One region of the Methylobacterium sp. CM6247 genome, then DNA from elsewhere that is predicted to be linked to it. Evidence: predicted binding sites of a transcription regulator. Region 1 holds the regulator's gene; each other region holds the start of a gene.
What was found. Region 1 encodes PhoB, which activates phosphate uptake and scavenging genes when phosphate is short. Its sites were predicted from a motif close to TGTCATNNANCTGTCAT; they were not measured.

Region 1 (7,505 bases):
GGTGGATCGACCACGCGGCGACCGAAGACATCCGCCTGCGCGACTTCATGGGCCAGCGCCACGAAGAGGCGATCCGGGGCTTCGGCGAGGCAGATTCCCGGCTCTCCGGCCTCGCCGGGGCGGCGGTGCGTGCCCGCATCGGTGGCGGCGTACCGCTCGCCGGCGCCTTCGGCACCGATCCCGAATGGGGCACGCTGGCGCGGGAAATCACCAAGCGCGCCCGGCACATACCCCTGCGCCAGCTCTTAGCGCGGATGCCGAACGCGCTGACCCGCCTGACGCCTTGCTTGATGATGAGCCCACTCTCCATCGCCCAATATTGGCCGGCCGAGGCGAAGCCGTTTGACATTGTCATCTTCGACGAAGCCTCGCAGATCGCGCCGTGAGATGCCATCGGTGCCATCGCGCGGGGCCGGCAGGTGGTCATCGTCGGTGATCCCGAACAATTGCCGCCCACCAATGTGGGCGATCGCGGGGTCGACGAGATCTCGGACGGTCTCGACGTCGCCGATCAGGAGAGCATCCTCGACGAGTGTCTGGCGGCGCACCTGCCGCAAAGGCGCCTCGCCTGGCACTACAGAAGCCGGCACGAGAGCCTCATCGCCTTCTCCAACCGCCACTATTATCGCGGCGGGCTCGTCACCTTCCCCTCCCCCGTCACCGAGGACCGGGCGGTGCGGCTCCAGCTCGTGGCCGATGGGCTCTACGAGCGCGGCGGGGCGCGGGTGAACCGGCCCGAAGCGCGCGCCCTGGTGGCAGAGGTGGTCGCCCGCCTTTCGGACCCCGCCTTCGCGGCGGAGGAGGGCTCGCTCGGCATCGTCACCTTCAATGGCGAGCAGCAGCGCCTGATCGAGAACCTGCTCGATGCCGAGAGGCGGGGTAGGCCGGAGCTGGAGCAGTTCTTCGACGGGCGGATCTGGAAAGAGCCGGTCTTCGTGAAGAACCTCGAGACCGTGCAGGGCGACGAGCGCGACGTGATCCTGTTCTCGGTGGCGGCAGGGCCGGATGCCACGGGCCGGATCACCGGACAGATCAGTTCGCTCAACCGCGAGGGCGGTCACCGACGCCTCAACGTGGCGATCACCCGGGCCCGGCGGGAGCTCGTTGTCTTCGCTTCGATGCGGGCCGACCAGGTGGATCTCGGCCGTGGCAGCGCCCGTGGCGTGCGTGATTTCAAGCACTTCCTCGCCTTCGCCGAGCACGGTGCCGGCGCTCTCGAAACGGCGGCTGCTCCCACGGGGGGAGACATCGAATCGCCGTTCGAGGGCGCGGTGATGGCGGCTTTGGCTGCACGGGGCTGGACAATCGTACCTCAGGTCGGGGTTTCCGCCTTTCGGATCGACCTCGGCATCGTCCATCCCGACGCTCCGGGGCGCTACCTCGCGGGCGTCGAATGCGACGGCGCGACCTATCACCGGGCGGCGACGGCGCGGGACAGGGATCGTCTGCGCGAATGGGTGCTCACCGATCTCGGATGGCGCATCCACCGGGTCTGGAGCACCGATTGGTGGAACGATCCGCAAGGCGCCCTCGACCGGCTCGACACGGCGTTGCGGGCCGATCTCGACGCCGACAGGGCGAAGCCGGAGCCGGTCGTGATCGAGCCGGCCACTCCCGATATCCCGCAGGTGGAGCCCCCCGGCCTCTATGAACCCGCCGACCTGTCGGGCTTCTCACCCGATGCCGCGCGCTTCCACGATGTGGCTTACGAGGCCACGCTGGCGGCGATGGCGTGCGAGGTGGTCCTGCGCGAAGGTCCTGTTTTCGCTGACATTCTCGCCGAACGCCTGCTGCGCGCCCATGGCTTTGCCCGGATCACGGCCCGCCTGCGCCAGCGCGCTTTAGCGGCCGTCGATCCCCGCTGCCCCCATACGAGCGAGGGCGACCGCATCGTTCTCTGGCCGGGGGTGGCGCCCGCCGGGCCGGTGAGGTTCCGGCCGGCTCAAGGGGATGGGCGAGCGCCCGCCGACATCCCGCTCCAGGAACTCGCCGGCCTCGCCCGCGACCTCGATCCGGCACCCGGCGTCGAGGGGCGGATGGCCGCGCAGCTGGGCCTCGGCCGGATGAGCGAGGCGGTCCGCGCCCGGTTCGCCGAGGCCGCCTCGCTGGCGCGGGAGAGCGAAGCATCGGCCCCGAAATCCGTCGGATGAGACGGGCGGATCGACCGCCACGCGACCCCCGTTTCGACCGCCATGGGACAGGGGTTCCGGCGGTACGCGACATGAAAAAGCCCCGCCTGGTAAGGCGGGGCCGATGGCGGTGCCGTTGAAGCCGCGAGACGTCGATCAGGCCGCGAGCTTCAGGGCTTCGGGAGCGTTGTCGTTGACGAGAACGAGCTCGCCCGCCGTGATGGTGGAGGTGTTCGAGGTGGGGGTCAGGCGATCGGCGACGAAGGCCACCAGGGAGATGTTGGCGGCAGCGGCGACAGCGACGGCGGTGAGAATGAGAGCGGTCATATCGGTGTTCCTCGGGGCGTTGCGTTTGCGTTGCAGCATGTATGACAGCCCGCCCGCCGAGCTGGTATACCAAACGCCAAATACCACTCATGCAGTCCGCGCATGGAATGCACGATATCCTGCGAAGCCCTGCATTTAACGCACTATGGTGCATGCTGAGCCGCAAGCTCGATCCGCCCCTCCCCTGCCCGAAGGTCTCAGCCCGATGCGCCGCCCCACCACAGCCCTCGTCGCCCTACTTCTCGCGGCATGGTCCTTCGACGCACGAGCACAGGATGCGAACCGGGTGCGCGCGATGAACGCGGTGAGCGACCTGGCGCGGGCGCACCGCGAGCAGACGGAGACGCTCCGGCGTATGGAGACGGTCCAGCGCGACCGGGCCCGAGCGGAGGACAGAACCCGGCGCAACGCCGAACGGGACAGCCGTTCGATGCGCCGCTTCGACCGCTGAACCGGCATCGACGGCAGCCAGCGCCCTCCTCCGTTACCCGCGCCCTGTCGTCGTCAAACTCTGACGGTTGGTACCCGCCCCGAGCGTCCGAGATGGGTGGTGAGCGGACCGGCCGTTCTCCGCGAAGATCGAGGATGGAGCTGCCGTTTCGGTTGGATCACCGAGTTACGTTCGACATGTCCGCACCGCGCGCAAGGTGAACAGCCACACGAGCAGGGCCGCAGTGCTGAACGTCGCTCCGAGCGCCGAGACGCCGGGCCAGCCAGCCCGGGCATAGATGGACGTCGCAGCAGCGGCGCCGAGGGCGCTGCCCACTGAATAGAACACCATGTAGCTGCCGATGAGCCGGCTGCTGGCTTCGGGACGCAGGGAGACGATGAGGCTCTGGTTCGTGACATGAACGGCCTGCACGGCGAGATCGAGCAGGACGACGCCAAAGATCAGGGCCGGAATCGATACCGGCAGCAGCGCAATCGGCGCCCACGATACGAGCAGAAGCACGAGAGTTGTTCCTGTCGTCCATTGACCGTGGCCCCGGTCCGCGAGCCGCCCGGCCCCCGTTGCGGCCATCGCTCCCGCCAGGCCTACGAGGCCGAACAGGCCGATCCAGGTATGGGAATAGGAGAAGGGCGGCGCACTGAGCGGCAGCACCAGCGCGGTCCAGAATGTGCTGAACGACGCAAAGATCAGAAGCGCGAGAACACCGCGAACCAGCAAGACCGGCTCGCTGAGGAACAGGATGGGGACCGAGCGAAGTGCAGCGACGTAGCTGCCGGTTCCGGCCGGGATCCGATGTTGTGGCAAGACGCGCACGAGCAGGCCGACGAGGGCGAGCGACAGGATCGCGGAGACCAGGTAGACCGCTCGCCAGCCACCGATATCGGCCAGTATCCCGGCCGCGAAGCGCGCCGCCAGGATGCCGATCACGATGCCGCTCGTGACTGTACCGACCACCCGACCTCGTTCGGTCGGTGTCGCGAGCGTCGCGGCGAATGCGACCAGGACCTGAACCACGACGGCGAGCAGCCCAACCGCCGCCATGCCGGCGAACAGAATCGCTCCGGACTTGGCCGTGGCCACCGCCGCCAGCGCGAGCACCGACAGAAGCCCCTGGCCGAGGATGAGGCGACGGCGGTCGATGAGATCGCCGAGCGGCACGATGAAGATCAAGCCCAGCCCGTAGCCGACCTGGGTCAGGGTCACCACGAGCCCGATCGCGGCAGGCGAGATGCCGAACTCCTGCGCCATCGCATCGAGCAGGGGCTGGGCGTAGTAGATGTTGGCGACGCCCAAGCCGGCGGCGACGGCGAAAATCAGGATCGTCGTCCTGGGCAAGGCCCCCTCCGGCTCGGTAGAGGTTCGCTCATCTTTTCCGTGCGGCATGGCGGTCCTGTCGATGACATCCAATCTGGTTTCATCTTGAGACCACTTGTGGCCGGTCCATTCCAGTTCTAAATTGAGACCAGCTTGGAACGGGAGCGTACCTTCGTGGCAAAGCGCGTCAGCCTCTGGAACGCCGGCTGCCCGGTTGCGCGCGCGCTCGATGTCATTGGCGACTGGTGGTCGCTCCTCATCATCCGCGATGCTTTCGACGGTGTTCGGCGCTTCAGTGAGTTCCAGAATGGTCTCGGCATCGCCAAAGGTATGCTGGCGACCCGCCTTCGCGACCTGACCGAACGGGGAATTCTGGAGACGGCGCCCGCCTCGGACGGGACCGCCTACCGGGAATACGTCCTGACCGAGAAGGGGCGCGGCCTGTTCCTCGTCATCGTCGCGCTTCGACAATGGGGGGAGGCTCATCTCTATGGGCCGACCGATCGCCGGTCTCGCTTGGTCGATCGTGAAGTCGGGGCTCCGGTCGCTCAACTCACCTTGCGATCCGCCGATGACCGTCGTCTCGGTTGGTATGACACGCGGGTGCTGAAGCCCGACGTCACCTGACAAGGTGACGTAGCGACATCGAAAGCGGATAAACCGCATAGTGGAGCGGTCCTTTCCGCCCATGATCAATGTCCGCTCTCAGCGGATGGCGGCGGCCGCAGGGTCCGTCGACGTTGGGCCGAAAGTAGACCCGGCAGCGGGCACCAAACGTCGGATCTCCTCCCCCAGGGCTGACGGATTCAGACATCTGCCCGATGGCAGCTCCCTCTATCCAGGAGGATTCGACAGGCGCGATCGTTCCCCCTCCCCTGGAAGGGAAGAAGGGCTCATGCTGCCAGCCAGATGGGTGAATGCCTGCCCCCTCCGGGGGCGAGCACATGCCGGAACGGACAGACGTCCGAGATCGAACGCGATATCTCGTGGCGGCCGGAATGGCATCGGTTCGCGAGGATCGCCCGCGGGCAAGGCGACCCGCCATCGTCACGATGGGGACGCTCGTTCCGGACGGAGCGGCGCGAAGCCGGCCGTGGCCTCACTCGTCCGTGGAGAACATCTCGTCGAAGGAATAGCCGGAGCCGCGCACGGTGCGGATCGGGTCGCTCTGGCGCGGACGGTTGATCGCCTTGCGCAGGCGGCCCACATGGACGTCCACCGTGCGCTCGTCGATATAGACGTCGTGGCCCCAGACCCCGTCGAGCAGCTGCTCGCGCGAGAACACGCGGCCGGGGCTCTGCATCAGGAATTCGAGGAGCTTGAACTCGGTGGGCCCGAGATGGATCTCGCGGCCCTGCCGGCGGATGCGGTGGCTGACCCGGTCGAGTTCGATATTGCCGGCCACCAGCAGGTCAGACACATGGGTCGGCTTGGCCCGGCGCAGGAGCGCACGCACCCGCGCGAGCAGCTCGGGCACCGAGAACGGCTTGACGATGTAATCGTCGGCGCCGGTGCCGAGGCCGCGGATGCGGTCGCCCTCCTCGCCCCGCGCCGTCAGCATGATCACCGGCAGCCGCTCGGTCTCCCGCCGGGCGCGGATGCGGCGGCACAGCTCGATGCCGGACAGGCCGGGCATCATCCAATCGAGCAGGACGAGATCGGGAACCTGCTCCTGAAGGCGCAGATCGGCCTCGTCGCCCCGCGCGGCGGAATCGACGACGAAGCCCTCCGCTTCCAAGTTGTAGCGGAGGAGGAGAGTGAGGGCCTCCTCGTCCTCGACGATCAGGATGCGCGTGTTCATGCGGATGTTTTCGGGGTGATGGCGACCGTCCCGGATGGACGCGACGGCCGCGCCGAGCGTGTGCTGGAGCGGCCGGCAGGGGCAGCGATCAGGCGCTGGCGGGCATCGACACGGTGGCGTAGTTCGACGCGTCGTTCTTCGGGCGGTCCCGCTCGGCGAGCTCGTTCGTGCCGGTGACGAGATAATGGATCGTCTCGGCGATGTTGGTGGTGTGATCGCCGATCCGCTCGATGTTCTTGGCGCAGAACAGGAGATGCGTGCAGAACGAGATGTTGCGCGGATCTTCCATCATGTAGGTCAGCAGCTCGCGGAAGAGCGAGTTGTAGAGGGCGTCGATGGAATCGTCGCGCTCCCAGACGTCGAGGGCGGCCTTCACGTCCTGGCTGCCATAGGCGTCGAGGACGTCCTTCAGCTGCTCCTGCACCAGATCGCCCATATGCTGGACGCCGATGACGATCTTCTGCGGCTGGATCTGATCGGCGATGGCGACCACACGCTTGGCGACGTTCTTGGACAAGTCGCCGATCCGCTCAAGATCGTTCGAGACGCGGATCGCCGATACCGTCTCGCGCAGGTCGATGGACAGCGGCTGGCGCTTGGCGATGAGAAGGATCGCCCGCTCCTCGACCTCGTGCTGGATCGCGTCCAGACGCTTGTCGGCGGCGATGACAGCCTGCGCCAGGGGCACGTCCCGGCGCACCAGGGCATTGCCGGAATCTGTCATCATCTTCTCGGCGATCCCGCCCATCTCGGAAATCGAGCGGCGCAGGTTTTCCAGTTCCGTGTCGTAGGAACTGACGATGTGGTTGGGCATGCTCGCACTCCTCGACCGAGGCCGCCCCTGGCAGCCCGCATCGCATAGGATCGGGACCGGTGCCGCGGAACGCGGCCCCGGCGGGCTCAGCCGAAGCGGCCGGTGATGTAGTCCTGGGTCTGGCGCTTCTCGGGGTTCATGAAGATCCGTGTCGTCGGGCCGAATTCGACCAGTTCGCCAAGATACATGAACGCCGTGAACTGCGAGATGCGCGCGGCCTGCTGCATGTTGTGGGTCACGATGACGATCGTGAATTCCGAGCGCAGCTGCTCGATCAGCTCCTCGATGCGGCCCGTGGAGATCGGGTCGAGGGCCGAGGTCGGCTCGTCGAACAGGATCACCTCGGGACGCTGGGCGACGGTGCGGGCGATGCAGAGACGCTGCTGCTGACCGCCGGAGAGACCCATGCCGGATTGCTTGAGCTTGTCCTTCACCTCGTCCCAGAGGGCGGCCTTGCGCAGGCTCTCTTCGACGCGCACGTCGAGATCGGCCTTGGGCAGCTTCTCGTAGAGACGCAGGCCGAAGGCGACGTTGTCGTAGATCGACATCGGGAAGGGCGTCGGCTTCTGGAACACCATGCCGATGCGCGAGCGCAGCTCGTTCAGATCGACCTTCGAATCGAGCACGTTCTGCCCGTCGAGGAGGATCTCACCCTCGGCGCGCTGCTCC
Region 2 (7,505 bases), 1.5 Mb from region 1:
TGGCATCGGGCTCGGTGACGGTCACGGGATCGGCCGGCCCCTATGCCGGATCGGGTGCCAAGGGCGGCACGATCACCATCGAAGGGGATGCCGGCGATCATGCGGGCGGCGCAGTCTATGCCGCCAAGGCCGGACTCGACGGCGCCACGCTGGTGATCCGAGGCTCGGCCGGCGATTATCTCGGCGACCGCATGCGGCGCGGGCTGATTCTGGTCGGATCCGCCGGGGCTCATGCCGGATCGCGGATGATCGCGGGCACGATCGCGGCCCTCTCGGTGGGTGACCATCCGGGCTACGGCATGCGGCGTGGGACGATCCTCGCAGGCGGACACGGTGCCCTGAGCCCGAGTTTCGTCGAGACGGGAACGCACGATCTCGTGTTCCTGCGGCTGCTCGCCCGATCCCTGCGCGCCCTCAGCCCCGCCCATGCCGACCTCGCGGCGGGTGCGCTCAAGCGCTATTCCGGCGATCTCGCCACCCTCGGCAAGGGTGAACTCTGGGTTACGGCCGCCTGAGAAACCGGGCGAGTCCCTTGCCGGCGGCGCTCTGCGCCGTCGGCGGAGTCATCACGTATCCGTTAGCTCGGTGCGATCCTGCTGATCGACCGTTGATCGCCCCGCCCTCATTCTCCGGGGCTCTGGACGCATAGGCCACGGCGCTGGCCGGGAAGCCCGGATCGCTCAGATCACGGCTCGCAAGGTTCGTTTCGTCGGAGACGAGACGCCGGATCGGTACGATCGCTCCGTTCGAGATATGCCGGCTAGGCGTCGCCGCGACCCGAAAACCGGTTTCTACGGTACGAGTCTCAAGATCGCCGGACCTGCGCGACTCCCAATCCTGCATTTACTTGCCAGGCCCCGCTCCCATGCAGGAGCTGCGTCGTCCCCTTGAAAGCCGGACACCGTTCTCGCGAACATCACAGTGATCATTGTTGCTGATCTGAATGATGCATAATTATTCTGATTAACAAATGGTTGTAGAAGGTGTGGAGCGGATGTCGCACCGGTGGATCTGGATCATCGGTCGCTCTGAAGGAGAAATACCCTCAGGTGCGCCAGAACACGTGGCCGATTCCCAATTCCTCACCTGAGTCTAACCTTTACCCTTCGTTGACGGCTGCTGCTGTATTCGATGGATGTTGTTGCAGGAATGCGACAGACCTCACGCCCGACCAAGCCTACAAGCGCTCAGGCTTAATGCCCATCAGGACCAGACACACAATGAAAAGACTGCTTCTCGCTACGACCGTTCTCGCCGGCCTGACTGCTGTCGCTTCGGCCGCCGACCTTCCCCGTCGCGCCGCTCCGCCGGTCTTCGTTCCGGTCCCGGTCTTCACGTGGACGGGCTTCTACGCCGGTATCAACGCCGGTTACGCTTTCGACGCCGGCAAGGAAGGCCCCAACTCCTTCCCGGTGGCGAGCCGCTTCACCGCCGCTGGCACCCCGCAGGTCGCCACGTTCAGCAAGGACAGCCAGGACGGCTTCTCCGGCGGCGCGCAGATCGGTTACAACTACCAGTTCACCCCGGGTTCGGGCGTGGTCGTCGGTATCGAAGCCGACGCCCAGTACCTCGATTTCGGCGCCAAGCGTCGTGACTCGGGCGTCGTTGCCGCTCCCGGCTTCGCCATCAACGACCCGCGTGGCCTCTCCAGCCTCGACTTCTTCGGTACCGTCCGCGGTCGCCTCGGCTACGCTTTCGACCGCACCCTCGTGTACGGCACCGGCGGCTTCGCTTACGGCGCTGGCAGCACCGACCGTAGCTTCGGCGGCTTCCAGGGCAACGACGACTTCCGCACCGGCTACGCCGTCGGCGGTGGTATCGAATACGCTCTCCCCACCGACTCGTTCTTCAACTTCTTCCGCGCTTCCGCTGTGACGCTGAAGGTCGAAGGCCTGTACGTGAACCTCGATCGCGGCACCCGCAACCAGGGCGCCTTCATCATCAACACCGCTGCCAACAACGCTGTCGTGCAGTCGATCAGCAGCGGTCGTCGCGACGACGAGTTCGCCGTCGTCCGCGCCGGCCTGAACTACAAGTTCGGCACCTACTAGGATCGTCCATAATCTCCGCGCAGTCCTCCTTGAGGGCTGCGCGGCTCAGGATCGTCCATACGAAAAACCCGGCCTCGCGGCCGGGTTTTTTGCGTTGGTATGGGTTCGTCGCACAGTGACGGGGAAGCGGTGCTTCCCCTGTCTCATGCCAGACCTCGATCAGCCCGCCTCAGCCCGCACTCGGCATCAGATGTCGAGCACGGCCTCGTCGGCGAAGGCAGCGCGTTCGGAGATGAAGGCGAAACGGGCTTCGGGCTTGTTGCCCATCAGCCGCTCCACGGCGTCGCCCGTGGAGACGCGCGCCTCGTCGAGGACCGCGACGCGCAGAAGGGTGCGCTTCTTCGGGTCCATGGTCGTCTCCTTCAACTGCGCCGGCATCATCTCGCCGAGCCCCTTGAAGCGGCTGATCTCGACCTTGGCACCCTTGAACGTGGTCTTGATGACCCGCTCCTTATCGGCATCGTCACGGGCATAGGCCGTCTTCGCGCCGTGCTGGAGGCGGTAGAGCGGCGGGATCGCGAGGTAGAGATGACCCTTGTCGATGAGCTTGGGCATCTGGCGATAGAAGAAGGTGATCAGCAGGGATGCGATATGGGCGCCGTCGACATCGGCGTCGGTCATGATGATGACCTTCTCGTAGCGAAGATCCTCGCCCTTGTAGCTGTTGCCCGTGCCGCAACCGAGCGCCTGGGTCAGGTCGGAGATGAGCTGGTTGGCGCCCATCTTGTCGCGACTGGCCGAGGCCACGTTGAGGATCTTGCCGCGCAGGGGCAGGATCGCCTGGCTGGCGCGGTCGCGCGCCTGCTTTGCCGAGCCGCCGGCGGAATCGCCCTCGACGATGAAGATTTCCGAGCCGGCCGTACCGGCCTTGGAGCAATCGGCGAGCTTGCCCGGCAGACGTAGCTTGCGGGTCGCGGATTTGCGCGCGACCTCTTTCTCTTGGCGTCGGCGCAGGCGCTCCTCGGCCCGGTCGATCACCCAGTCGAGAAGTTTGTTGGCCTGGGCCGGGGAGGCGGCGAGCCAATGGTCGAACGCGTCGCGGATCGCCGTCTCGACAATCCTCGAGGCTTCCACGGTGGCGAGCTTGTCCTTGGTCTGGCCCTGGAATTCCGGCTCGCGGATGAAGACGGAGAGCATCGAGGCGCAGGTCGCCATGACGTCATCCGTTGTGACGGAGGTCATGCGCTTAGCCTGGCCGACGCGTTCGGCATGTTCGCGCAGCGCCCGCAGCAGGGCGACGCGCAGGCCGCTTTCATGCGTGCCACCCTCGGCGGTGGGGATGGTGTTGCAATAGGAGTGCGAGACCCCGTCCTCCACCACCATCCAGGCGACGGCCCATTCGAGGGAGCCATGGCCGCCGGGCTTCGTCACCTTGCCGGCGAAAACCGCATCGGTAACGAGTTCCTTGCCCTCGAGATCGCGGGCGAGATAATCGCGCAGGCCGCCGGGGAAGCGGTGCACGGTCTCTGCCGGAACGTCGTCCATCCCCTCGATCAGGGACGGCGCGCAACGCCAGCGGATTTCGACGCCGCCGAACAGGTAGGCCTTGGACCGGGCCATCTTGAACAGCCGGCGCGGATCGAATTTCAGAGCTCCGAAGATCTCGGCATCGGGATGGAAGCGCACCCGGGTGCCGCGACGGTTCTGCACCCGGCCGACCTCCACCAGAGGCCCCTGCACGTGGCCGCGCGAGAACGTCTGGCGGTACAGGGTCTGGCTGCGGGCGACCTCGACCTCGAGGCTGTCCGAGAGGGCATTGACCACGGAGATGCCGACGCCATGAAGGCCGCCCGAGGTCTCGTAGACCTTCGAGTCGAATTTTCCGCCGGCGTGCAGCGTCGTCATGATCACTTCGAGGGCGGATTTGCCGGGGAATTTCGGATGCGGGTCCACCGGGATACCGCGTCCATTATCGGTGATGACGAGGTGGCCCGTCGCCTCCAGTTCCACCTCGATGTAGCTGGCATGGCCGGCCACAGCCTCGTCCATGGAATTGTCGATCACCTCGGCGAAGAGATGGTGCAGGGCGCGTTCGTCGGTGCCGCCGATATACATGCCCGGCCGGCGCCGGACGGGCTCCAGCCCCTCCAGCACTTCGATCGACGAGGCGTCGTAGCCGGCCTCGGCTGTTTCGATGGGCGCCTTGTCGAGGGGCGCCCGGGCGGCCGAGGAAGCCTTGGCACCGCGAACCGGCGCCTGGCCGCCTGCGAACAGATCGCTCGGCCGGCCGACGGCGGGGGCCGCAACGGCCTGGCGTGAGGTCTCGCGCTGAGTCATGTGCCAACCATACAGGAACGAAACGGAAACGTGAAGCGCCGCCATGAGGGCGCGGGAGGTCTCTCCCCGTGTTCCTGCACAGCTTGCGCCGATTCCCTTAACGCTGTGTCGTCTGGATTTCGGAGGGACCGGCGCGGTCGCTGCGCCCTGCCCTTTCCCCGGTCGCTATCCGTACCCCTGCTGGCACTCTGAAGGAGTTGCGGCGCAATGGGGGCGAGTTCCACGACGCCGGTTCGACAGGGCCGCCATTCAGCGGCGACGGAGGGGGATCCAGTGTCCAGCTGGAAAGGCCGAGCGGTCAGCTTCCTACCCGGCCGCCCCCGCGCTTCGTGATGGCGACGATGGCCGGGCGGGGCGGCATCGCATCGTCGAAATCCGGCCACCGGGTCGAGGGTGCCTCGAACGTGGCGGGGGCGGCCTTCGGATCCTCCTCGTCGGCCTCGCCGGGATGCTGGACGGCGACGAAGAACGTGGTGTCGTCCGGTGTGAAGTAGGGGCCGCACATCTCCGCGCCGTTGGGCACCCGGAAGAAGTGCTTGCCGGTTCCCCGTCCCTGCCCGTCCGTCTCCATGGCCCAGATTCCGTCGTTCCGGCCCGTCTTCGATGGCGAGTTCCCGTCGGTGGCGACCCAGAGCCGACCCTGTCCGTCGACCGAGCAATTGTCCGGCATGCCGAACCAGCCGTCCTTCGTCGTCGCGGAGGAGAAGGTGGCGCCGACCGTAGCGATGGAGGGATCGCCGCATTTGACGAGGATCTCCCAGGCGAAGCCCGGTGCCGCATGGTCGCCCTCGTCGGGGGTCAGCTCCACGATGTGGCCGAAGCGGTTGTCGGGCCTCGGATTGGCGGCGTTCACCTCGTCGGGTTTGCGTTTCACGTTGTTGGTGAGCATGACATAGACCTTGCCGGTCTTCGGATTGGCCTCGACGTCTTCCGGGCGATCCATCTTGGTGGCGCCGAGGAGGTCGGCGGCACGCCGTGCCTCGATGACCACGTCGGCCTGGGAGCGGAACCCGTTCTCCGTCGTCAGGGGGCCTTGTCCGAAGACCAGCGGCATCCAGGCGCCGCGTCCGTCGGCATCGAACCGGGCGACGTGGAGCGTGCCGGAATCCAGGATATCGCGGTTGGTCTGCCGGTCGGCGAGATTTACGGCCGCGTCCGTCACGAACTTGTAGACGTAGTCGAAACGCTCGTCGTCGCCCTGGTAGACCACGTAGCGGCCGCTCTTCGAGACGATGCCGGCGGCGCCTTCGTGCTTGAACCGGCCCATGGCGGTGCGCTTCGTCGGGACGGAGGCGGGATCGAACGGGTCGATCTCCACGACCCAGCCGAAGCGGTTCGGCTCGTTCGGCTCTTTGGACAGGTCGAACCGCTCATGGAAGCGGCCCCAGGCATAGGCATTGCCTGGTAGGCCGAGGCGCTTGTGATTGGCCGCCTCCCCCGAGCCCTCGGCGAGTGTGCCTGAGAAGTAGTAGTTGATGTTCTCCTCGCAGGTGAGCCACGTCCCCCAGGGGGTGGTTCCGCCGGCGCAGTTGTTGATCATCCCCTTCACCGTACGGCCCGCAGGATCGGCCGTCGTCTTCAGCCGGTCGGAGCCTGCGGCGGGACCGGACAAAGTCATCACCGTCTCCGCGGTGATGCGCCGGGCGTGAGGCGAGTTCGGCACCACGGCCCATTTGCCGTCCGTTCGCTTCACCTCGATCACCGATCCGCCATGGGCGGCCATCTCGATATCGACGAGCTCGCGGTTCATGCCCTTGAACGCAACAGTCTTGATATCCTGGCGGCCGAAGCCGGGGAACATCAGCTCCTCGTTGGTGTATTCGTGATTGACCACGAGAAGTCCGTGCGCCGCCGGATCGGCGGCGCCGGGCATCGGGAAATAACCGACGAAGTCGTTGTTGTAGCCGAATTGCCGGGCCTGGGCCTCCGCCGACTGGTTCCGCGGATCGAAAGCAGGCGCGCCAGGCAGAACTGGATCGCCCCAGCGGATCAGGATGTCGGCATCGTGCCCCTCGGCCACGTGATGGTGGGTGTCCGAACCCGCTTCGATCTCCTTGAACGGGAACGGCGTCGCCCGTCCCTGCGCCGCCGCAGCCGGGGCGGCCGCGAGCGCGCGGGGCGTCACCACCGCCGCGATGGCGCCGACCCCGAGGAGACCGCGCAGCAGATCGCGCCGGTCGAACCGCGCGGCGACCACATCGCCGAACGTGGCGTTGCCGCTCGTATTCGTGCCTGCATCCTCGCCGTCTTCGGCGGCCTGCGAGCGGGTGCGCAGCGGCTCGGTCATGGTGGAACTCGTCCTGTGACTTAGGTGACAGAATCCTAGGAGCCGGACATGGCGGGGCGATGACGGGTCGGATTGGGAACCAATCTCTGGTTTGTGCGTTTCCGCACATAGAGCCGATCGGTGGGAGAGCGACATGGCGCCGTCTGCAGCCTTGAGAATGGTGCGCCACGACGATCTCATCCGCGCGTCGCAGGCTGCGGGTCGTGCCTTCTCGCCGATCGAGGACGGAGCCGACGATGGATCGACGGCATCCTCCAAATTTCTTGCTCTCTCGGCGGTGTCTCTTGCGGGCTTCCTCGCGAGCTTCGGAGCCTTCCTCTTCTTCGTCTGAGGGCAGCGCAGCCCTAAAGGTCGAGGGAGCCGTCTGCTCGCCGACGAAGCTATGCCTGGCTCAAGCCGACCGAACCATCATATCGCAAGGAAAACAGCCTGCCGAAGGGTGAGAGGGTAGTCTTTGACCCGACCCTTCAGCCTCCTGCCTCGCCAATCGTCGGCTCAGCTTTTCAGGCCGCCACGGACCCGGTAGCCAGCCCTCCGAAGCGGCGGTCGCGATTGCGGTAGGCGGCGAGAGCTTCTTCGAGGTCTCCGGCATCGAAATCAGGCCAATGGCGGCGGGTGAAGTGAAGCTCGGCGTAGGCGCTCTCCCAGAGCAGGAAATCGGAAAGCCGCTGCTCGCCGCTGGTGCGGATCACGAGATCGACCTCGGGGACACAGGCATCGCCCGTCACCAGGGCCGAGAAAGCGGTGCGGGTCATGCCGGGATTGCTGGCGCTGGCGAGCGCGGCGGCGAGAATGGCATCGCGGGCGGAGTAATCGACGGCGATCCGCAGATGCAGGGCTTTCCCCTCGAGCGTTGCGGCCTCGGCTCGGCCGATGGCGGCGGCGAGTCC
Region 3 (7,505 bases), 890 kb from region 1:
CGCGGGCCACCAGCTCGGGGCCGCCACCATCGCCTACGGCGCCGGCCTGTCGCGCACGGCCTTGTCGAGCTACCTGCCGGCCTTCTTCGCCGCCGGCGCCCTGTGCATCCTCGCCGCCATCCTGGTCATGACCCTGTCCCGTCCAGGAGACCGGCGGGACGTCTCGCCCGCCGCCCTGCCGACGCGTGGGTAGCAGGATGCGGCCGTCAGAGGATCTGCAGCCGCGTACGCGGCCCGACGCGCCGCAGCAGGCGAACGAGATCGGCTCGCTTCACCGCCACGCAGCCCTCCGTCGGCAGGTATCCCGGCCGTGCCACATGCAGAAAGATCGCCGAGCCGCGTCCCGGCCGGATCGGCTGCCGGTTGTAGTCGAGATCGACGACGAGGTCGTAGAGACCGTCCTCCCGCCACATCCGTTCCGCGCTCACGCCGGGGGCGGGCAGGGTGATCGGGCGGTTGTAGCGCCGGTCGCGCGGGTCGTCGCACCAGCCGTCGTTCGGCCGCGTCGGGCGCAGAGCCAGGGCGGTGCGGGGGCGCGCGCCGAAATGGTCCGGCCGATAGGCCCCGGCCCGGAGGCGAAAACGACCGCGCGGGGACAGGCCGTCCCCTTCCCGCTTGACCTGCCCGATGCCGGAGCGGCCGAGCGCACAGGGAATGATGGAGCCCGCCATGAGAATCTGCCCGCGGGTCGGGTCACCCACCAGCCGGCGGACGCGGATGAGAGAGAGGGTCAGAGGGATCATGCCCGACTTATCGTCCGAACGGACCGGTTCCGACCAGCGCGTTCCTCGTCACGGCGCTCGATGGTCGCGCCGGCGAGAAACTTTTCGAGGCGTCGAGCCGTCGAGGATGTGCGAAGTCTGGCCCCGCCGCGAAGTCGTTCAAGGTTCTGACATAAAACATCCATCACTCTGCTGTTTTACGCTCGCGGCCGACGATTCGGCCATCTCTCAGGTTTTCGGGACCGGCCCGTCCGGTCTTCCCAGCTGCGTGTGAAAGTATCCCGGCCGATGTCGACCACCCATCGCCTGCTCATCTGCGACGACGACGAGTCTTTGCGCGAAACCTTGATCGAGCAACTCGATTTGTACGAGGAGTTCGTCATCGTCAGCGCGGAAGACGCGAAATCCGCCCTCGCCCGTGTGACCGAGGACCGGATCGACCTCGCGATCATGGATGTGGGCCTGCCGGACATGGATGGGCGGGAGGCGGTGCGGGCCATGCGCCGCAACGGCTACCGCGGACCGGTCATCATGCTGAGCGCGCAGGATTCGGAGGACGACATGGTGGAGGGCCTGGAGGCGGGCGCCAACGATTATGTCGCCAAGCCCTTCAAGTTCGCCGTGCTCCTCGCGCGGATCCGCGCGCATCTGCGCAGCCATGAGGCGAGCGAGGACGCCGTCTTCCAGATCGGCCCCTACACGTTCCGCCCCGGCGCGAAGCTCCTCGTCTGCGAGCGTGGCTCGAAGTTGAAGCTCACCGAAAAGGAGACCGCGATCCTGCGCTTCCTTTACCGTGCCGGCCGCGAAGTGGTGGGACGCGATACGCTCCTGGCCGAGGTCTGGGGCTACAACGCGCAGGTCACCACGCATACGCTGGAGACCCACATCTACCGCCTGCGCCAGAAGATCGAGCCGAACCCGGCCGTTACCGCCATCCTCGTGACGGAAGGCGGCGGCTACAAGCTGCTGCCCTGAGGATCAGGCAGCCGCGTTCGGCGCATCACCGCCGGACGTGTAGAAGGCCGCAATCTCCCGGATGAGGTCGCGCTGCTGCTCGTAGACGAGATCCGACAGGATTTCGTCGTCGTTGCGGTCGATGACCGACAGCAGGCGGATATCCGGATATTGGCCTTCGAAGAAAACCAGGACTTCGGATTGCGCATAGGGATCGTTCGGATCCAGGCAGAAGTGATTGGACACCGGAATTTCCGTCTTCGTCTTGCTTGAGAGACGCGTCTATCGACCGGTTTCATGACATCTGTTTGATCGACGCTCCGTCCCTGCGCCGGTGCAGCGCCGGATTTCCCCCTCGCCCGCCTTCGGCTAAGGCTTGATCCGCCGGAGGGGTCACCTCCGTCTTGAGGGAGCGCACGGCATTGGGGCTCGACGACGACATCGCGATCCTGGCAGCCGCGCCCCTGTTCAGCCACATGGCGCGCGATGCCCTGAGACTCCTCTCCTTCGCCGCCGAGCGCCGCAGCCTGACGGCGGGCGACGTCCTGTTCGCCCGCGACGAGCGCAGCGATGGCGGGTTCGTCGTCATGTCCGGAACGATCGAACTGGCGCCCCGCGTGGCCGGGGCCGAGCCCGTCCGGGTCGGCCGTTCCGCTCTGATCGGACAGATGGCGCTGTTCCTGCGCGGCGAGCGCCCCACCGATGCCCATGCCGTGACACCGGCGGAGGTCGTCCGAATCACGCCCACGCTGATGCGCCGGGTGCTCGAGGAATTTCCCGACGCGGCCGAGACGATCCACGCCACCCTCGCCGACGATCTGGATGCGTTGGTGAAGGGGCTCGACGGCGTCCGCGCCAGGATCGATGCGTTCTAACGGCCGATCGGCGCGCTCCGAGATCTGGCGAAACCGGCACGGACGGGCCACAAGCCTTCAGGTTCTCACACCTGCCCAGGAAGTGCCCATGCGTGCCCTCGTGATTCTGTGCCTCGCTCTCCTGCCCGCCGCCCCCGCCCTGGCCGCATCCCCCTGCGACGAGCTCTGGGGCGAGCGCAACGCGGTCTATGCGGAGGCCGGCTACTGCTTCAAGACGCAGCGGGCGATCTCGGCCTTCGGCAACGTCAATTGCCGCTTCTCCGACATCCGCGACGTCCCGCTCTCTGCCCGCGACCGGGCGAAGGTCGGCGAGATCGTGCGGGAGGAAACCCGTAACGGCTGCCGCGAGTGAGCCTGCATCTCGCCTGACGCCCCGAGGTGACAGGCCGGGCCGCCTTTTGTAAGCACGGCCCTTCCCCCTAACCGACCGGAACGCCGACATGTCCCACGCCGATCTCTCCACCACCATCGAGACCGCTTGGGAGGAGCGTGCCGGCATCGACGTCTCGACCAAGGGCGCCGTGCGCGACGCCGTGGACGAGGCTCTCGATCTTCTCGATACCGGCAAGGCCCGCGTGGCCGAGAAGGTCGGCGAGGAATGGCAGGTCAACCAGTGGCTCAAGAAGGCGGTGCTGCTGTCCTTCCGCCTCAACGACATGGAGATCATCCATGGTGGACCCGATGGCGCCAATTGGTGGGACAAGGTGCCATCGAAGTTCGAGGGCTGGAAGAAGAAGCATTTTCGTGAGGCCGGTTTCCGGGCCGTGCCGGGCTGCTTCGTGCGCCGTGGCTCCTACATCGCGCCGGGCGCGGTGCTGATGCCCTCCTTCATCAATCTCGGCGCCCATGTGGGTGAGGGCACGATGGTCGACACCTGGGTGACGATCGGCTCCTGCGCGCAGGTGGGGAAGAACTGCCACATCTCCGGCGGCGCCGGCATCGCGGGCGTACTCGAGCCGCTCCAGGCCAACCCGGTCATCATCGAAGACAATTGCTTCATCGGCGCCCGCGCCGAGGTGGCCGAGGGCGTGATCGTCGGTGAGGGCAGCGTGCTCTCCATGGGCGTCTATATCGGCGCGTCGACGAAGATCATCGACCGGTCCACGGGCGAGGTCATGTATGGCCGCGTGCCGCCCTATTCGGTGGTGGTCTCGGGCACGACGCCCGGCAAGGACCTGCCCGACGGTACGCCCGGCCCCGGCCTCTACTGCGCCGTCATCGTCAAGCGCGTCGATGCCGGCACCCGCTCCAAGACCGCCATCAACGAGCTGCTCCGGACCTGAGACGCGCTCGCATTAGACGCAGATCGGCACTCTCCTCTTTCCCATCGAGGAAAGAGGGGAGGCGGACGCTCGTCATCGGCCCTGGCGCGACACCGAGCCGGCCTATGCGGCAGCGACCGGCGCGTTAGATTTCCGGTCCGATACAGACCGTCCCGGATGAGGCGTTGCCAGCGATGATCGAGCCTGCCCACTCCACCCGTGGCTTTCAGCTCGACGTGCTGGAGCGCAAGGTCCCGACGCCGTGCGACATCGTCGGGAGCGGCCCGGCCGCTCTGCTCCTGCCCGCCCTGTCGTCGATCTCAGCACGGGCGGAGATGCGGCCCCTGGCCAAGATCCTAGGCCACGACTACCGCTGCCTCATTCCCGACTGGCCCGGCTTCGGCAACCATCCGCGTTCCCGCATCGCCATGGAGCCGGAGACTTTCCATGCCTTCATGGATTCGCTGATCGCAGCCGTGCCGGGCCCCTACGCCATCGGCATCGCGGCGGGTCATGCGGCCTCTTATCTCGTGGCAGCCGCCCAACGGCATCCAGGCCAGTTCGACCAGCTCGCTCTCGTCGCTCCCACATGGCGTGGACCGCTGCCCACCGCGCTCGGCGACGCGCGCCGTGGCTGGCTCTCGGGGATCCGCAAGGCCATCGAGCTTCCGCTTCTCGGCGAGGCGCTCTACCGCATCAATATAAGTCCCCCGGTGATCGGCCGGATGATGCGCGCGCATGTCTATGCCGATCCGGACCACGTCACGCCGGGCATCATCGCCGACAAACATGCCGTGACGCTCCAGTCGGGTGGCCGGTTCGGCACGGCGGCCTTCGTCACCGGAGGGCTCGACCCGTTCAAGGCCCGCAAGGACTTCCTGGCCCTGTTCGAAGCCGAAGGGCTTCCGCCGATCCTGGTCCTGCGTCCCGAACGCGCCCCACGCCGGTCCGGCGCCGAGATGGACGCCCTCATCGCCGCCGGCCATGTAGCCAAGGCTTCGGTTCCGGGGGCCCTCAGCCCGCACGAGGAATATCCGTGGGAGGTCGCCGCCGCGATCCGCGCGGGCATCCGTTAGGGGGATCCCTCAGCCGTCGAGGGGCACATTCGTTACGGAATGGCGAAATGTCATGCGTTTCGAGTGCCATACGAGTGTCGTTCAGGAACCCTATGGCTCTCCTATCGCTTGCCATTCCCGACGCATTTCACCCTGAGCCGCTGCCATGTCTCCTCTGCTTCCCGCTCTCGCGTCGCTTGCCTTCACGTCCTGCGCCTTCATGGCGGCTCCCGTCATGGCGCAGGCGCCCAAGCCGAACCCCGCCGACACCAAAGCCACGAGCGGAAAGCCTCGTTCGGCGCCAGCCGTCGCAGCGACACCGTTGACGCCGGGGATGCCGGCACGCGCGCCCTATCTGTCCGACGCCACAGCACCCGATACAGTCGCGATCCTGCCCCCGCCCCCGCGGGGTCAATCGGCTGCCGAAACGGCAGATAAGACCATCTTCTCGGCGACCCGCGCCCTGAAGGGTAGCGCGCGCTGGGAACTCGCCACGGCGGATGTGGCGGACGGCCCCTCGGCCATCCTCGATGATTTCGCCTGCGTACTCGGGCGCAAGATCGATCAGTCCCGCTCGCCGGCCCTGATGACGCTGCTCGAACGCACGCGCCTCGATATCAGCCGGGCCACCCGCCCACTCAAGGAACATTACCGCCGCCTGCGTCCCTTCGTCGGCAACGACGCGGAGATCTGCGTGGCGCGGACCCGCGAACTCGGAGACGCGTTCAGCTTCCCCTCGAGTCACGCGACTCAAGGCTGGGCCTACGCATCCATCCTCGCGGCCCTGGTGCCGGAGAAGGCCACGCAGTTCTTCCTGCGCGGCAAGGCTTACGGCGAGAACCGCATCGTCTGCGGCGTGCATTGGGCCAGCGACGTGGAGGCCGGACGCACCACGGCCAGCGTCGTCATCAGCGCGCTCCAGGGCGATGCGGGCTTCCGGGCCGATCTCGAAAAGGCACGGGTGGAGATTGGAAAAAACCTCTCGCAAGAAGGCTTGCCACCGGACGCGGCGATCTGTGCCCGCGAGACCTCGGCCCTACGCGAGCCGATCCTGTAGGCGGTCACGAAGACGCGTCAGCGACCTGCGACGTTGGCCGCTGACCGTCAGCCAGCTGCGTAGGCAAGCGAGCGAAGTTTCAGCCCATCCGCCAAGACCGATCGATGATCGAACGAAGAAAGGCCCGACCGTTATCCCGGTCGGGCCTTTCTTCGTTTTCCCGTGAAACGGAAGGGGAGGGGCTTTGCCCCTACCCCGCGCTGGTCTTGCCGCGCTTCCGGCGCCGGGCGAGGAGGTTGAGCCCCTCGACGCCGGCCGAGAAGGCCATAGCAGTGTAGATATAGCCCTTCGGCACATGGGCGCCGAAACCTTCCGCGATCAGCGTCATGCCGATCATGATGAGGAAGCCGAGAGCCAGCATCACCACGGTGGGGTTGGCGGCGATGAAGCGCGCCAGCGGGTCGGCTGCCAGCAGCATGACGGTGACGGCCGTGATGACGGCGATCACCATGATCGGCACATGATCGGTCATGCCGACAGCCGTGATGATGCTGTCGATGGAGAAGACGAGGTCGAGGACCAGGATCTGGCCGACAGCGGTGGCGAAGCTCAGCGCCACCGGGGCGGACGCGTCCTCGTGGCCGTCGTCGGGATCGACGGTCTCATGGATCTCCTTCGTCGCCTTCCATAGCAGGAACAGGCCACCGCCGATGAGGATCATGTCCCGCCAGGAGAAGGCCTTGCCGAAGATCTCAAAGACCGGCTGCGTCAGGTGGACGATGTAGGCGACGGTGCCGAGCAGGCCGAGGCGAAGGATCAGAGCGAGGCCGATGCCGATGCGGCGGGCCTTGGTCTGCTGATGGGCCGGCAGCTTGTTGGTGAGAATCGAGATGAAGATCAGGTTGTCGATACCGAGCACCACCTCCATCACGATGAGGGTGGCGAGCGCCACCCAGGCGGTCGGGTCGGCGGCGAGTTGAAGAAGCGAATCCACGGGGAGAGAACCTCGAACGTCGTCAGGTCGGAAAGCGGTGGAAGATCAGGATGCGGCGGGCACGATGCCGGGACGCTCCGAAGGTTCCGGCGCGAAGATCCGGAGGGCCTTGGGCACGACCTTGAAATGCGCCGGCGTATAGGTGGAGAGTTCCCCGTCGGTGTTCACCGGACGAGGCTTCTTCGTCTTCACTACGATCTCGGTGGTGTTGAAGGCACGAACGTCGGCGGCTTTGCCCTGGGTGCCCCGACGGAGGGCCGGCAGCAGCGCGATGAGCCGCCACCAATGAGTGACCTCCAGGCTGTAGAAATCGAGCTTGCCGTCATCGACGGTGGCGGTCTCTTCCACGGTCATCCCGCCGCCATAGTGGCGCCCGTTGCCCACCGAGACCTGGATCGTGGTGATGGTCTCGGTCAGTCCGTCATGTTCGAGATAGACCGTGAAGGGACGTACCCGTCTGAGGACGCGCATGGCCGCGATGGCGTAGCCGAGCGTGCCCCATTTCTTCTTCGATTCGGCAGTGAGGTCACCCGCAAGATCGGCGGAGAAGCCGATACTCGCGACGTTGAAATAGTAGCGGCCGTTGACCCAGCCGAGATCCACCGCCTGGGGCTTCGCCGTGCCGATGAGCTCGGCGGCTTCCACC

Region 2: ACYQOP_RS17695 (PhoX family protein) is a predicted target of PhoB. The motif match lies at 6,664-6,680, and genes of this name have one in related genera.
Region 3: ACYQOP_RS06290 (acid phosphatase) is a predicted target of PhoB. The motif match lies at 4,954-4,970, and genes of this name have one in related genera.

What each region holds. Positions count from the first base shown of each region.
Region 1 covers NZ_JBTXKX010000003.1:2,042,626-2,050,130, reverse strand. The annotation lists gene ACYQOP_RS10460 (DUF4011 domain-containing protein) at 1-386, shown strand, start outside; gene ACYQOP_RS10455 (DUF3320 domain-containing protein) at 420-2,150, shown strand; gene ACYQOP_RS10450 (hypothetical protein) at 2,286-2,456, opposite strand; gene ACYQOP_RS10445 (hypothetical protein) at 2,662-2,907, shown strand; gene ACYQOP_RS10440 (MFS transporter) at 3,073-4,290, opposite strand; gene ACYQOP_RS10435 (winged helix-turn-helix transcriptional regulator) at 4,396-4,848, shown strand; gene phoB (phosphate regulon transcriptional regulator PhoB) at 5,321-6,022, opposite strand; gene phoU (phosphate signaling complex protein PhoU) at 6,111-6,836, opposite strand; gene pstB (phosphate ABC transporter ATP-binding protein PstB) at 6,923-7,505, opposite strand, start outside.
Region 2 covers NZ_JBTXKX010000003.1:3,561,292-3,568,796, reverse strand. The annotation lists gene ACYQOP_RS17710 (formylmethanofuran dehydrogenase subunit C) at 1-515, shown strand, start outside; gene ACYQOP_RS17705 (outer membrane protein) at 1,221-2,051, shown strand; gene parE (DNA topoisomerase IV subunit B) at 2,238-4,328, opposite strand; gene ACYQOP_RS17695 (PhoX family protein) at 4,627-6,615, opposite strand; gene ACYQOP_RS17690 (hypothetical protein) at 6,749-6,946, shown strand; gene ACYQOP_RS17685 (di-trans,poly-cis-decaprenylcistransferase) at 7,119-7,505, opposite strand, start outside.
Region 3 covers NZ_JBTXKX010000003.1:1,154,864-1,162,368, forward strand. The annotation lists gene ACYQOP_RS06250 (MFS transporter) at 1-193, shown strand, start outside; gene ACYQOP_RS06255 (L,D-transpeptidase family protein) at 207-743, opposite strand; gene ACYQOP_RS06260 (response regulator transcription factor) at 1,011-1,697, shown strand; gene ACYQOP_RS06265 (hypothetical protein) at 1,701-1,922, opposite strand; gene ACYQOP_RS06270 (cyclic nucleotide-binding domain-containing protein) at 2,099-2,551, shown strand; gene ACYQOP_RS06275 (YARHG domain-containing protein) at 2,640-2,903, shown strand; gene dapD (2,3,4,5-tetrahydropyridine-2,6-dicarboxylate N-succinyltransferase) at 2,992-3,834, shown strand; gene ACYQOP_RS06285 (alpha/beta fold hydrolase) at 4,008-4,889, shown strand; gene ACYQOP_RS06290 (acid phosphatase) at 5,035-5,925, shown strand; gene ACYQOP_RS06295 (TerC family protein) at 6,116-6,859, opposite strand; gene ACYQOP_RS06300 (lipid kinase) at 6,905-7,505, opposite strand, start outside.